DNA from 3 places in the Actinoplanes sp. NPDC020271 genome. Region 3 is predicted to be linked to each of the others. Evidence: riboswitches for the same ligand, from Rfam matches in the RefSeq annotation. Region 3 holds a riboswitch; each other region holds the start of a gene.
The links. A riboswitch is a leader RNA that binds a small molecule or an ion and turns the genes downstream of it on or off. The one in region 3 is predicted to bind cobalamin.
Positions count from the first base shown of each region.

Region 1 (4,675 bases), on a different contig from region 3:
TCAGGTGGTCGACCAGCGTGGCGTGCGCCCGGCGCTTGGCCTGTGTGCCCTCGCCCGGGTCGTTGACCAGGAACGGGTAGATCAGCGGCAGGTCGCCGAGCGCCGCGTCGGTGCCGTCGGAGGCGGACATGCCCACGTTCTTGCCGGGCAGCCACTCGAGGTTGCCGTGCTTGCCGACGTGCACCACCGCGTGCGCGCCGAACTCGTCGGCCACCCAGCGGTAAGCGGCCAGGTAGTGGTGGCTCGGCGGCAGGTCAGGGTCGTGGTAGATGGCGACCGGGTTGGCGCCGAAACCGCGCGGGGGCTGGACCATCACCACGACGTTCTCGTCGCGGAGGGCGGCGAGCACGATGTCACCGTTGTCCACGTAGAGCGCACCGGGCGGCGGCCCCCAGTGCTGCTCGACGCTCTCCCGGAAGTCGTCGGGCAGCGTGTCGAACCAGGCCTTGTAGCGGGATTCCGGAATGCGCACCGGGTTGCCGGACAGCTGCTCCTCGGTCAGCCAGTCCGGGTCCTGCCCACCGGCGGCGATCAGCGTATGGATCAGGCCGTCGCCGTCGTAGGAACCGAAGTCCCCGATCTTGTAGCCCTTGTCGGCCAGCGCCGCGAGCAGCGCGACCGTCGACGCCGGGGTGTCCAGGCCGACCGCGTTGCCGATCCGCGAGTGCTTGGTCGGGTAGGCCGACAACATCAGCGCGATCTTGCGCTCGGCCGGCGGGATGTGGCGCAGTCGCGCGTGCGCGACCGCGATGCCGGCCACCCGGGACGCGCGCTCGGGATCGGCCACGTAGACCGAGAGGCCGTCCGGGTCGATCTCCTTGAACGAGAACGGGACCGTGATGATCCGGCCGTCGAACTCGGGGATCGCCACCTGGGTCGCCGCGTCCAGCGGGGACAGGCCGTCGTCGCTCGCCTGCCAGGCCGCGCGCGAGCTGGTCAGGCAGAGCCCCTGCAGGATCGGCACGTCCAGATCGGCCAGCACCCCGACATCCCACGCCTCGTCGTCGCCGCCGGCGCTGACCGTCGCCGGGCGGGTGCCGCCGGCCGCGAGAACCGTCACCACCAGCGCGTCCGCCTTGCGCAGCTCGGCCAGCAGCTCGGGCGCGGCGGTGCGCAGCGAGGACGTGAAGATCGGCAGCGGGTGGGCGCCCTTCGCCTCGATCGCCTGGCAGAGCGCCTCGACGAACGCGGTGTTCCCGGCCATGTGGTGGGCCCGGTAGTAGAGGACCGCGACGGTCGGCCGTGCGGTTTCCCGCGCCGGCTCGCGCGGCAGGATGCCCCACTGCGGGCTCTCGACCGGCGGCGCGAAACCGTTGCCGGTCAGCAGCACGGTGTCGGAGAGGAAGTCGTGCAGCGCGGCCAGATTCTCCCCGCCGCCCTGCGCGAGGTAGACGTGCGCGTCGGCGGCGATGCCGGCCGGGACCGAGGAGAGCTTCATCAGGTCGGCGTCGGGCTGCATCTCGCCGCCCAGCACGATCACCGGCAGGCTGCCGCCGAGCAGCTCGTCGAGGCCCTCCTCCCAGGCCCGGCGGCCGCCGAGGATGCGGACCACGACCAGCTCGACCCCGTCCAGCAGGGCCGGCAGATCCTCGACCCCGGTGCGGGCCGGGTTGCCGAGCCGCCAGGCCGAGCCGCTGGCCCGGGCGCTGAGCAGGTCCGTGTCGGACGTCGACAGCAGCAGAAACACGCGTGCGCTCCCCCTCGGGGTCCGCGCCCCGGGTAGTCATCGGCATGGCGACGGGAGTTCCTGGCTCCCGGGCCTCGCCAGAATCGGCTGAGCCCGGTGACAGTGGCGGGACCGCGCCGGACTCGCACCGGCTTCCTCCGCGGCGTCGCCGCTCGAATTCACTTGTTCCGCCACACGCTACTGGACGCCCGGACGTGACCGGGTCTCGATGCCCGGGCGGGGCCTGTGACACCGCTGACGAGGTGTGTGACGCCGCTGACGAAGTTGTGATGCTGCCGACCCGAGGATGCGTTCATGTCGGAGGCCGCCCGTAGTATCCGGGCCGTGACTCGCCTTCGTCAGTCGGACACCGACGCCTGCCCCGGCGCGCTGCGGCTCCACCCCGCGGCCGACGGGCTGCTGGCGCGGGTCCGGCTGCCCGGGGGCCTGCTGAGCGGCGCTCAGCTGCGGTCGCTGCGCGAGCTCGCCGAGGAGTTCGGCGACGGCCGGCTGGAGCTGACCTCCCGGGCCAACCTGCAGCTCAGAGCATTGAGAGCCGAGCAGACGGAGACCTTGGCGGCCCGCTTGCGCGCCGCCGGGCTGCTGCCGTCGTCAACCCACGATTCGGTACGGAACATTGCCGCCCCGCCGCTGGCCGCCGCTCCCCTGCGCCGGCTGGTGACCGAGCTGGACGCCGCGATCATCGCCGACCCCGGGCTGGCCGCGCTGCCGGGCAAGTTCCTGTTCGCGATCGGTCACGTGCCGCTCGCCGCGGATGTCGCCGCCGTGCCCGGTGGGGGCCGGTTCGCGCTGCGGTTCGGCGGCCACGACACCGGCCTGCGGGTGGACGCCGGGCGGGTGGTGGAGTCGCTGGTCGCGACGGGGCACGCGTTCCTGGCCGAGCGGGCGGCGCGGGTGCAGGCGGGCGGCGGGTCCGCCTGGCGGCTGCGGGAGCTGCCCGACGGACCGGAACGGGTCTCGCGGCGGGTCGCGGCGGCGCTCGGCGTCGTGCCGGTGAGCGTTCCGGCGACGGCCGTGCTCGACGTCGTCGAGCCGGGCGACCTCGTCGGCGTCGTGTCGATGCGCCCACCCGACGCTCTGGGCGACGGCGTGACCGGAAGCGATCAGTTCGCGGCGGGGGCGTCGGTGCCGCTGGGGCGGCTCGAGGGCGTACAGGTGAAGGCTCTTGAGGACGCGGAGCGTCTGGTCGTCACGCCGTGGCGTGGGATCGTGGTGCCCGATCTCGCCGAGACCGCGGCCCGGGCCTGGATCGGGCGGATGGACGCGGCCGGGCTGGTGGTGACGGCCTCCTCGCGGTGGAGCGGCGTGAGCGCGTGCGCGGGCCGGCCGGGCTGCGCGCGATCGCTGGCGGACGTGCGGGCGGACGCGGCCGCGGCGACCCGGTTCGCGCCGGGTCTGCCGGTGCACTGGGTGGGGTGCGAGCGGGCCTGCGGGAGCCCGGCCGGGCCGCACGTGCGAGCCGAGGCGACCACCGGCGGATATGCGGTGACCAGGCGCTCGGCGGACGGCACGCTGCTCAGCGGCTGCGGAGCCGACCCGGAGGACGCCGTGGGCGCGGGCGGGGCCGACGCGAGTGCGGGCGGGGCCGACGCGGGCCGGGACGACGCGGCCACGGACGACGAGAGTGCGGCCGGCGCGAGTGCGGCCGGCGCGAGTGCGGCCGGCGCGAGTGCGGCCGGCGCGAGTGCGGTTGGGCTGGCGGAGCTGGTGGCCGGGGCGAGGAGGGGTCCGAATGGCGTATGAGTACGAGCACGACGGCGCGGAGATCTACCGGCGGTCGTTCGCCACGATCCGGGCCGAGGCGGACCTGAGTGAGCTGCCGGAGGACGTGGCCCGCGTGGTGGTGCGGATGATCCACGCCTGCGGCATGGTCGACCTCGTGCAAGACGTCCGGTTCAGCCCAGGGGTGGTGACCGCGGCGCGCAAGGCGTTGCTCGACGGCGCGCCGATTCTCTGCGACGCGGAGATGGTGGCGTCCGGCGTGACCCGGAAGCGGCTGCCCGCGAACAACGAGGTGATCTGCACGTTGCGGGACCCGAGCGCGCCGGGGATCGCCGCGCGGATCGGCAACACCCGCAGCGCCGCCGCGATGGACCTGTGGGGTGACCGGCTGGGTGGGGCGGTCGTGGCGATCGGGAACGCGCCGACCGCGCTGTTCCGGCTGCTGGAGATGATCGAGGCGGGCGCACCGCGGCCGGCCGCGGTGCTCGGCATCCCGGTCGGCTTCATCGGGGCGGCGGAGTCCAAGGAGGCGCTCGCCGAGTCCGGCCTGGAGTATCTGATCGTGCGCGGCCGGCGCGGCGGCAGCGCGATGACCGCGGCCGCGGTGAACGCGCTGGCCTCGGAAACCGAATGAAACCCGGAAAGCGGATCTAGGACGATGACGAACGACGTGGTGGCCGGCCGGCTCTACGGGGTCGGGCTCGGGCCCGGCGACCCGGAGCTGGTCACGGTGAAGGCAGCGCGGCTGATCGAGGGCGCCGACGTGGTGGCGTACCACGCGGCGCGGCACGGGCGCAGCAACGCCCGGGCGATCGCCGCCGGCTACCTGCGGGAGGGGCAGATCGAGGAGGCCCTGATCTACCCGGTGACCACCGGGACCACCGATCACCCGGGCGGCTACCAGGGCGCGATCGACGAGTTCTACGAGCAGGCCGCGGCCCGGCTCGCCGCGCACCTGGACGCGGGACGTGACGTGGTGGTGCTGGCCGAGGGTGACCCGTTCTTCTACGGGTCCTACATGCACATGCACAAGCGGCTCGCGCACCGTTACGAGACGACCGTGGTCCCGGGTGTGACCAGTGTGAGCGCGGCCTCCGCGGTGCTGGGCCGCCCGCTGATGGAGCGCGACGAGGTGCTCACCGTGCTGCCCGGCACGCTGCCGCCGGACGAGTTGGCACGCCGGCTGGCGGGCACCGATTCGGCCGCGGTGATGAAGCTGGGCCGGACGTTCGGCGGGGTGCGGGACGCGTTGGAGGCGTCGGGGCG
Region 1 is NZ_JBIRWQ010000010.1:118,938-123,612, forward strand. It holds gene cobN (cobaltochelatase subunit CobN) at 1-1,687, opposite strand, end outside; cobalamin riboswitch at 1,719-1,852, opposite strand; gene ACH442_RS23005 (precorrin-3B synthase) at 2,012-3,430, shown strand; gene ACH442_RS23010 (precorrin-8X methylmutase) at 3,420-4,043, shown strand; gene ACH442_RS23015 (precorrin-2 C(20)-methyltransferase) at 4,068-4,675, shown strand, end outside.
Region 1: linked by a shared signal. The riboswitch ahead of cobN (cobaltochelatase subunit CobN) and the one ahead of bluB (5,6-dimethylbenzimidazole synthase) in region 3 are both predicted to bind cobalamin.

Region 2 (4,675 bases), on a different contig from region 3:
GGGCGGTCCACAGGCCGCGGGACTTCAACTCCCGGACCAGGTACGTGTTGATCTGCAGGAACTCGCCGGACATCGTCTCGCGCTTGAACAGGTTCGACACCTGCGGCTCGATGCACTCGTAGCAACCGGCGATCGACGCGATGGTCGCGGTCGGCGCGATCGCGATCAGCAGCGAGTTGCGCAGGCCGTGCTCGGCGATCGTGGCGCGCAGCGCGTCCCAGCGCGCGGTCTGCGACACCGAGGCGCCCCACAGGTCCGGGTGCAGCCGGCCCTTGGCCGCTCGCGTCTCGGCGTACGCCGGATGGGGTCCGAACTGCTCGGCGAGACCGGCGGAGGCTTCGAGCGCGGTCAGGAAGATCTCCTCCTGGACGCGGGTCGACAGCTCCTTCGCCTCGGCCGAGTCGAACGGCAGACCCAGCGTGAAGAACGCGTCCTGCAGGCCCATCAGCCCCAGCCCGACCGGGCGCCACCGCGGGTTGGACGCGGCCGCCTGCTGCGACGGGTAGTAGTTGATGTCGATCACCCGGTCCAGGAACACCACCGCGGTACGGACGGTGGAGCGCAACCGCTCCCAGTCCACCCCGTCGGCGCCGGTGTGCGCGCCCAGGTTGATCGAGCCCAGGTTGCAGACCGCGGTCTCGTCGTCGCTGTTGACCTCGAGGATCTCGGTGCACAGGTTCGACAGGTGGATCGTGTTGCCGGGCGCGCCGGTCTGGTTCGACAGCGCGTTCGAGCGGTCCTTGAACGTCATCCAGCCGTTGCCGGTCTGCGCCAGGGTGCGCATCATCCGGCCGTACAGGTCGCGGGCCTTGACGGTCTTGACCGCCTTCTTCTCCGCGATCCGGTACGCCTCGGTCCACGCGTCGCCGAAGAGATCCGGCAGCTCAGGCGCATCCGACGGGTCGACCAGCGACCAGTCCTCGTCGGCCTCGACCCGGCGCATGAACTCGTCCGGGATCCAGTTGGCCAGGTTCAGGTTGTGGGTGCGGCGGGACTCCTCGCCGGTGTTGTCCCGCAGCTCCAGGAACTCCTCGATGTCCGGGTGCCACGGCTCCAGGTAGACGCAGGCGGCGCCCTTGCGCCGGCCGCCCTGGTTGACCGCGGCCACGCCCGCGTCGAGGGTCTTCAGGAACGGGACGATGCCGTTCGACTTGCCGTTCGTGCCCCGGATCAGCGCGCCGCGACCCCGCACGCGGGACCAGGCGATGCCGATGCCGCCGGAGAACTTCGACAGCTTCGCGACCTGGTGGTAACGCTCGTAGATCGAGTCCAGCTCGTCCTTCGGCGAGTCGACGAGGAAGCAGCTCGACATCTGGGTGTGCTTGGTGCCGGAGTTGAACAGGGTCGGTGAGCTGGGAAGATAAGCCAGGCTCGCCATCAAGCGGTAGAAGCCGATCGCCTCGTCGACTGTCTGCGACAGCCCACAAGCAACGCGCAGCAGCCAGTACTGCGGGGTTTCGATCGGGATCCGCTTGGTCGGGTGGCGCAGCAGGTAACGGTCAGCGACGGTGCGCAGCCCGAAGTACTCGAAGCGCAGGTCGGCGTCACGATCGATCGCCGCATCCAACTTGTCCCGGTTTTTCATGACGAAGTCCAGGGTGGTGTCGCCGATCAGGCCTTCGGCGTGACCCAGCGCAATCGACTCGCTGAACGTGGTGACGCCCTGCTCACCGACCTCCTGCTCGACCAGGTCGACCAGCAGGCGGGCGGCCAGCCGCGAATACTGCGGCTCCTCGCCGATCAGCTCGGCGGCCGTCTGGATCGAGAGCTTGTCCAGCTCCTCGGTGGTGGCGCCGTCGTACAGCCCACTGATCGTCTTCGTCGCGACGCGAAGCGGGTCGACCTCGTCCAGGCCGGCGATCCACCGCTCGACCGCGACGACGATCTTGTTGACGTCGACGGGCTCCAGTTCGCCGTTGCGCTTGCGCACCTGCATGACGTGACGGCGCTGCTCCGGCACAGCAGCCGTCTCCAGGCTCTTCTCCGGCGTGAGCGTCATGGCCCTCTTCCCTCGCGAGTCAACACGGCCGCTGACCACGCGCAGGAAGACACCACTCTTACCCCGGGCGCACGCGCACCGGGGCAGTCAGGGCGTCGGCCGTCCCACGCGGCCTTCGACCGCCGCACACGGTTGCGTGCGGCGCGCTGGCAGGTCTTCGGACTCGCGGGCGTAGCCTCTCGCGAGGCTTCCTACTGACCGTCGCTTCCCAGGCCTCGCGGCCCAGTGCCGTGTGACGGCGGTCGTTCCCACTCACCGCTGCGGGGCAGTCCCGGTATCACACCGGATTCCCTCTTACCTCGGCGCACCCCTTGCGAAGCCCGCCGAACCAGCCGCGTTGGCCACTATATATGGGTGCGGCTCTCGCTCCGCAACGCCACATGGTGTGTCGCACAAGGTCATCAGGACAACACGCGTCAGTCCCCCGAAACGCCCCAGAAGTAGATCTCGGACGGATTACCGGCATCATCGTGCAGCACCGCGCACCGCCCGCCCCAACGCTGCTCGGGGAGCACTCGCGCCAGCATCGGGATGTGCTCGACGGTCAACGTGGCCACCCCGGTCTCCTCGATCGCCTCGGCCTCGGTGAGCGGCAGCACCCCGCCGAAACGGAACGCCGAGCCCGGCGGCAGCACCTCGTCCATGTCGAGGATCGAGTGCGTTCCGGTCTCCTGCATGTACTCCGACTCGAACAGCTCACCGATGGTGGGCGGCCGATCCGGGATCGGCTCGGCACTCCCGTCCCGGATCTGCTTCCACCAGTAAGCACTGTCGTGGGCCAGCTCCCGCCGATGGGCCTCCCGCAGCCCCGCGTCGAGATCGGCCTGATGAGGACGCGGTAGTCCCACCCCGAAGCACCCACTGCACACTCCTCACCAGAGATCGACGGGGGCGATCGGACCACGGGGGTACGACAGAAGCGGCCGCCCGCGTCGCGGAACAGCGTGGGTGGCCGGCAGACCGGAACGGCGGGGCCCCGGTAGAGGCGCCCCGCCGCTATGAGTGATGCCTCAGCAGGGGCCGAGGTCCTGCCACTGCTCGGTCCAGCCCGGTTCGGAGCCCTGTGTCCAGTACCGCGCCTTCCACAGGTGCTTGCCCTGCCCCGAGGCCGGCCCGGACGGGTCGCCGTACTTGCTCTTCTCGTGCTTGGCCAGCGCCCCACCCAGGTAGACGTTGCCGAACGCCCATTCCGGCGCGTCCGAGCACCCGGTCGCCGGTGGTTGCGAGGTGGGCGGGGACGACGGCGGCGAGGACGGCGGGGTCGACGGGTTGGAGCACGTGCCGCTCGACGCGACGGTGTCCAGGAACGCGGTCCCGCCGGTGCGGTACCCGGCCGCCTGTGAGGTCGCCTGGGCCGGCGACAGCACCTGGTTCTTGGCGAAGAGCACCCAGTCGACCTGCTGGACGTACGTGCTCTTCCCGCCCGCATGTGCCGCCAGGTCGATGAACCACAGGTTCCAGTTGATCGTCATCGTCTGGCGTGGGAAGTATTTTCCGCCGTGGTCCCCGACCTGCACCCCGTCGATCCAGTAGACGACGTGCCCGTCGGCGACCTGCGCGACCAGGTCGTGCCATCCGTCGAGGCTGGAGCGTTGCGAGGAGTGCAGGTTGTCGGCGTACCAGGGCTCGTTCTGGTACGTGTACCAGGTCGTCTGATAGTTGATCGGCCCGGTTTCGCCCCAGCCTCCGTTCGGCAGGTATTCGGAGATGTCCAGTTCGCTGTAGGTCGGGTCGAGGTCGGAGTTGAGCGGGCTGATCGTGAAGAACGTCTCGTTGATGTGGTCGCCGTCCGGGCCGGACGCCGGGGTGTCGGTGAACTTGATCCGGCTGGCGTAGGTGCCTTCGAGGTACCGCTTCTGTGTCGAGTAGAGCTCGGCGTGCCCGGTTCCGGCCGCGGTGCCGTCGGTGTACGCGGTGAGCTGCGCGACCTTGTCCCCGTTGGCGGTCGGGAACGTGACGTTCGCCGGTGACCAGTTCGCTCCGGCGACGCCCGGCCCGCCCTGGTAGCTGCGTGGCGTCCAGCCGTTCGCGGTCAGGGCAGTGTCCGCGGAGGTGTTGTAGTGGAAGTCGTCGAAGAGGTAACCGCAGTCGGCGGCGGAGGCGGGGGTGCCGGAGCTGAGGGCGACGATGCCCGAGGCGGCCAGCACGGCCACGGCGATACCAGTGAATCGACGCCTATCGATGAACATGGGTGCACTCCTCCCATACGGGGGTTACTGCGGTCTTCCCGGAGAGCCCGGGAGACGCTTCAGGTGCCGATCAGGCGATGCGCCGGATCCGGCCGGCGTACCGAGCCTCCAGCTCGGCATTGTGTTCCTTGCCACCGGGAACGTTGTCGGAGTGGTAGACCGGCGGCGTGATCCCGTCCGCGAGCAACTGCGCGACCACCTCGGTGACGATCTGCTGGGCCAGCAGCGCCGCGGTGATCGACGAGACCGCGCCGACCGCACCACCGCCCGGCAGCGCCAGGGCCGCGTCACCGTAGGGCGCACCGTTGTCCAGCACCACGTCCGCGATCTCGCCGAGTTTGCGCCCGCCCGGGTGCCGGGACTCCACGCCGGCCGAGTGCTGCGCCGACGTGATCGCGATCAGCGCGTGCCCACGCTCCTTGACCAGCAGCGCCATCTCGACGACAGCGCCGTTGATCCCGGAGTTCGAGGCGATCACGAACGCGTC
Region 2 is NZ_JBIRWQ010000033.1:57,716-62,390, forward strand. It holds gene ACH442_RS42095 (ribonucleoside-diphosphate reductase subunit alpha) at 1-1,999, opposite strand, end outside; cobalamin riboswitch at 2,130-2,347, opposite strand; gene ACH442_RS42100 (hypothetical protein) at 2,416-2,847, opposite strand; gene ACH442_RS42105 (glycoside hydrolase family 16 protein) at 3,010-4,188, opposite strand; gene ACH442_RS42110 (sugar isomerase domain-containing protein) at 4,259-4,675, opposite strand, start outside.
Region 2: linked by a shared signal. The riboswitch ahead of ACH442_RS42095 (ribonucleoside-diphosphate reductase subunit alpha) and the one ahead of bluB (5,6-dimethylbenzimidazole synthase) in region 3 are both predicted to bind cobalamin.

Region 3 (4,675 bases):
GTCTGCCGCGGGCGCTCCAACGGCTGCGCGACAACCTCGAGCAAGGAGGCCCGGACACGTGACAGGCGAGGTCCGCGCGGCGGCGTTGCGCATGTACCAGGCTTTCAACAGTCATGACCACGCTGCGGCGCTGGAGATCTTCACCGACGATTTCTACAGCCATCCGCTGGAGGCGGCAGGGCCGCAAAGCGTCGTCGAGGCATGGCAACGATTTCATGACGCGTTTCCGGAGGCCCGCGTCGAGGTCGAGGACATCATCGTCGACGGTGACAGCGTGGCGACGCGGTTGAGTGTGCACGGAATCCCGGACCAGACGCCGACGATGCTGGAGATGTACCGCGTCCGCGACGGCCGGATCGCCGAACTGTGGGCGTTGACCTCCATGCGCCGCGACGCCTGAGCGGTCGGTTGGGGGGTCATATGCTCGGCGGGTGATCACCTGTGTTGTGCACTACACGATTGATCCTGGTCAGATCGAGGCGTTCGAGCGCTTCGCCCGCGAGTGGATGCGTCTGGTCGCGAAGCACGGCGGTGTCCATCACGGATATTTCCTGCCGGCTGAGGGCGCCAGTGACCGGGCCGAGGCGTTGTTCAGTTTCGAGAGTCTGGCCGCCTACGAGTGTTATCGCGCCCGGTTCGGCGACGACCCGGAGTTCGTCGCCGCGGACCGGATCCGGGACGAGTCGGGTTGTGTGCTGTGGTACGAGCGTACGTTCATGCGCCCGCTGCTGCCCGAATAGCCGACGCCACCCGGGGTGGTGGCGCCGGCCGGGGTGGTCAGTAGGCCGGCACCAGCCAGCGCAGGCTGTAGTAGACGCTGGAGCTGGCCGCCGCCGCCTTGACCAGGCTCGTACCCGACACGAAGTTGATCACTGAACCGTTGGATTCACCGGGAAGATCACCCCAGACGTACGTGACGGTGCCGCTGACCGGGTCGTCGTCGATGTTCTTGACCATCCGGTTGGCGTTGATCAGCCCCACCCCGGGATAGTCGCCGCACCAGTGCACGCCGACGCCGGGGCTGGCCGGGTCGGGCCAGTGGGTGGCCGTGTCGGTCACCGTGCACGTGGTCCCGGACTTGGAGAACTGCGTGACGCCGCCGTTGGCGGTCACCCACAGCCGGTCCGGGTTGCCGCGCACGGTGGTGAGGTCGTGCCCCCATGCCTTGGCGGTGGCCGAGACCTTGGTCTGGCCCGGGATCGGGAATTCCTGGTCGACGGCGATCGTGCCGGCGTCCGGCGTGTACCGGTAGCGGACCAGCTTGTCGCTGCCGACGGCCCACAGCCACGGCCCGGCCGGGTCGTAGAGCACCTGGTGCGCGGCTTCGAGGCTGACCTCGGCGACCGGCTTCGTGCCCGGCGTCCAGTTCTGACCGGCGGTGGCCGACCAGATCTGCACCTTGCCGGGCAGTGGCAGGGCGACTGCGACGTTGCCGTCCGGCATCAGTTCGGCGCCGTGCACGTTGGACACGCCGGTGCCGCCCACGTTGACGGCCCATTTGCGGCCGGAGAGCGCGGGGTAGCCGACGACGCCGACGAACCCGCTGGAGTTGTCGGCGACCACCAGCACCTGACCGGGGCCGTACCGGCCGGCCGGGCGCAGCTTCACGTCGACCCCGCCGCCCCACGTGCCGGCGGGGACCAGCGTCGTGTCGGTGAGCGAGTGGTACGCGTCGGGCGCCCACCACAGGAACGGCCCGGTCGTCTTCCACGCCGCCGGGGCGGACCCGTCGTAGAACTCGATGCGCTTGGTGGCGCCGTTGGTCGCGGCGAGCACCGGCCGCCCCGGATTGATCTTGATCTCCAGGGTCGGGATGTCGTACGTGATCGCGCACGGCCCGGCGGTCGAGGCCGGGTTCATCGCGCAGAAGTCCTTGTACGCCTTGGTCTCCTGCTCCCCGGCCGACAACCGCAGCCCGTTGTTGGCCAGCGCGCCCGACGCCCACGCCCGGACCATGGCGGTCACGTCGAGCCGGAAGATGCCGTCGGTGTTCTCCGGGTCGGTGGCGTTCGGGTGGTCCTGGCAGCCGAGCGCGTCGTTGCCGATGCCGAAGGTGGCCGCCGCGCCGTACCCGGAGACGGTGCCGGGCTGGTTCGCCCAGGTGACCGTCGACGCGGTCCACGACTTGCCGACCGCGTCGGCGTACATCCACCAGCCGTCGCAGGATCCGGTGTACGAGTTGTACAGCCGCAGCGAGGCGCTCTCGATGCTGGCGCCGCTGAGCTTCGAGACGTCGAACTGCAGGAGGCTGCGGTATTTGGTCACCCCGTTGTCGGGGGTGCCGATGTGCAGGAACGCGCCGAGGCTGTGGTCGGCGGTGTCCGCGGTGGTGATGTAGGTGTCCTGCGTCCGGGTCACCAGGTTTCCCGGGCCGCTGAGCACCAGCGGCGACAGGCTCGGTGTGCTTGCCGCGGCGGCCGCGGCGGCGGTGGGCGGCACGGCCGCCGGGGTGATGACCGCGGGCAGGGCCAGGGCGAGGAGCAGATGGGCCACCGGAAATCGTCGGCGCACGCGAACCCCTGTTCGTCGATGGTTGTCGTTGCGTCGGAAAGCTTAGGACCTGTCCGGCGCGCGGGCCGAGGGCGATAGGGTGCGAGGCGGCACGAACTTGTTGCGAGGTGCCCCGCCCTCGGCGGGGAGAATCTGGGAAGCCGGTGGGAGTCCGGCACGGGCCCGCCGCGGTGACCGGGGAGCTGCCGCCCACACGCGTTCGCGCGTAGCCACTGGCCGGGAAACGGGCTGGGAAGGCGGGCGGTGAGGTGACGATCCGGGAGTCCGAAGACCGGCCTCGCGTCCGACCGCAACGGGAGCCTGCCCATGATGCACGATTTGTACGAGATCATCCACCGTCGCCGTGACGTCCGCGCCGAGTTCACCGGCGACGCGGTCGACGACGCGGTGCTGGACCGGATCCTGACCGCCGCGCATGCCGCGCCGAGTGTGGGCATGTCCCAGCCGTGGGACTTCATCGTCGTACGGGAGGAGGGGTTGAAAAAAGCATTCCACGAGCACGTCCGTCACGAGCGGGACGTGTTCGCCGCGACGCTGGAGGGGGAGGCCGCCGGCCGGTTCGCCCGCATCAAGATCGACGGCGTGCTGGAGTCGACGCTGTCGATCGTCGTCACCTACGACCCGGAGCGGGGCGGCCCGGCGATCCTGGGGCGGCACGCGATCGCCGACGCCGGTCTGTACTCGGTGTGCCTGGCGATCCAGAACCTGTGGCTGGCCGCCACCGCCGAGGAGCTGGGTGTCGGCTGGGTGTCGTTCTACCGCGAGGAGTTCCTGCAGGAGCTGCTCGGGATTCCGGCCGGCATCCGCCCGGTCGCGTGGCTCTGCGTCGGCCCCGTCAGCCGGCTCCAGGAGATTCCCGACCTGGAACGCCACGGCTGGCGCCGTCGCCGGCCGCCGGCGCTCGCCCGTCACGACGACCGGTGGTAACGATGCCCTGCCCTGACGCGGCCAGCGAGGCGAGCAGGTGCAGCTTCTCCGCGTTCTCACCGGCCTCGTCGGGGTAGTAGAGCACCAGCAGCAGGCCGTCGACCGGCAACTTGTCCCGGTGCAGGGTGAGCTCGCCGACCACCGGATGCCGCACGGTGGTCGTGCCACCCTGGAGCTGCCGCACGTCGTGACGCGCCCACAACGAACGGAATCTCGCACTGGACAGCGACAACTCGCCGACCAGCTCGACGACCCGGGCGTCGTCGGGCGCGTCACCGATGGTCTGGCGGAACGCCGCGACGAGGCCGGCCGCGGAGCGTTCCCAGTCGGCGTGGAACTCGCGTTCCTCCGGGTCGAGCAGCATCGACCGCAGCCGGTTCTGGCCCGGGCGCAGCCGGGGTGACAGCGCCGTGGCCAGGGTGTTGGCCGCCAGCACGTCGAATGCCCGGCCCTCGACGAAGGCCGGGACCCCGATGGCGGCCAGCAGGTGATGCAGCCGTGCGGGCACGTGCTCGGGCCGGGTCCGGGGGCGTGTCCGCGGCCTGGGCGCGATCAGATCGAGCAGGTAGCGGCTCTCGACGTCGTCCAGGTGCAGGACCTTGGCGAGCGCTTCCAGCACCTGAGGTGACGGGTTCTTGTCGCGGCCCCGTTCCAGCCGCAGGTAGTAGTCGGCGCTGATCCCGGCGAGCAGCGCCACCTCCTCCCGGCGCAGACCCCGGACCCGGCGGCGGGTCCCGGGCAGGATGCCGGCCTGCTCGGGCGTGACCAGTTCGCGCCGCGCACGCAGGTATTCGCCCAGCCGATTGGTGCTGTCGCCGCTCATGAGGCCGAGGCTAGTCCCGGCGCGAGCGCGGACAGGGGGTCCTGCCACTACCTGGATCAGCAGAGCACTTCCTGGGCTCTCGCGGGGCTGCGACCTTGGTGTTCATGGACATCAACCACCGCACGGTCTTCATCGCCGGGGGCACCTCGGGCATCGGCCTGGGCCTGGCCCGCCGTTTCGCCGCCGCGGGCGGCACCGTCATCGTCGGCGGGCGCCGCCCGGTCTCCCTCGCCGGTCTGAGCACCGTCGAGATCGACGTCACCGATGCCGGCTCGGTGCGGCGGGCCCGCGACACCGTACTGGACAGCCACCCCGGCCTCGACGTCGTGGTCACCATGTCGGGGATCCAGCCGACCGAGGACCTGCGCGACCCGGAGCACTTCACCGTGGCCGAGGCGGCCGTGCAGACCAACC
Region 3 is NZ_JBIRWQ010000030.1:72,163-76,837, forward strand. It holds gene ACH442_RS40580 (ester cyclase) at 59-400, shown strand; gene ACH442_RS40585 (NIPSNAP family protein) at 432-740, shown strand; gene ACH442_RS40590 (DUF6528 family protein) at 778-2,493, opposite strand; cobalamin riboswitch at 2,600-2,806, shown strand; gene bluB (5,6-dimethylbenzimidazole synthase) at 2,818-3,438, shown strand; gene ACH442_RS40600 (helix-turn-helix transcriptional regulator) at 3,347-4,261, opposite strand; gene ACH442_RS40605 (SDR family oxidoreductase) at 4,366-4,675, shown strand, end outside.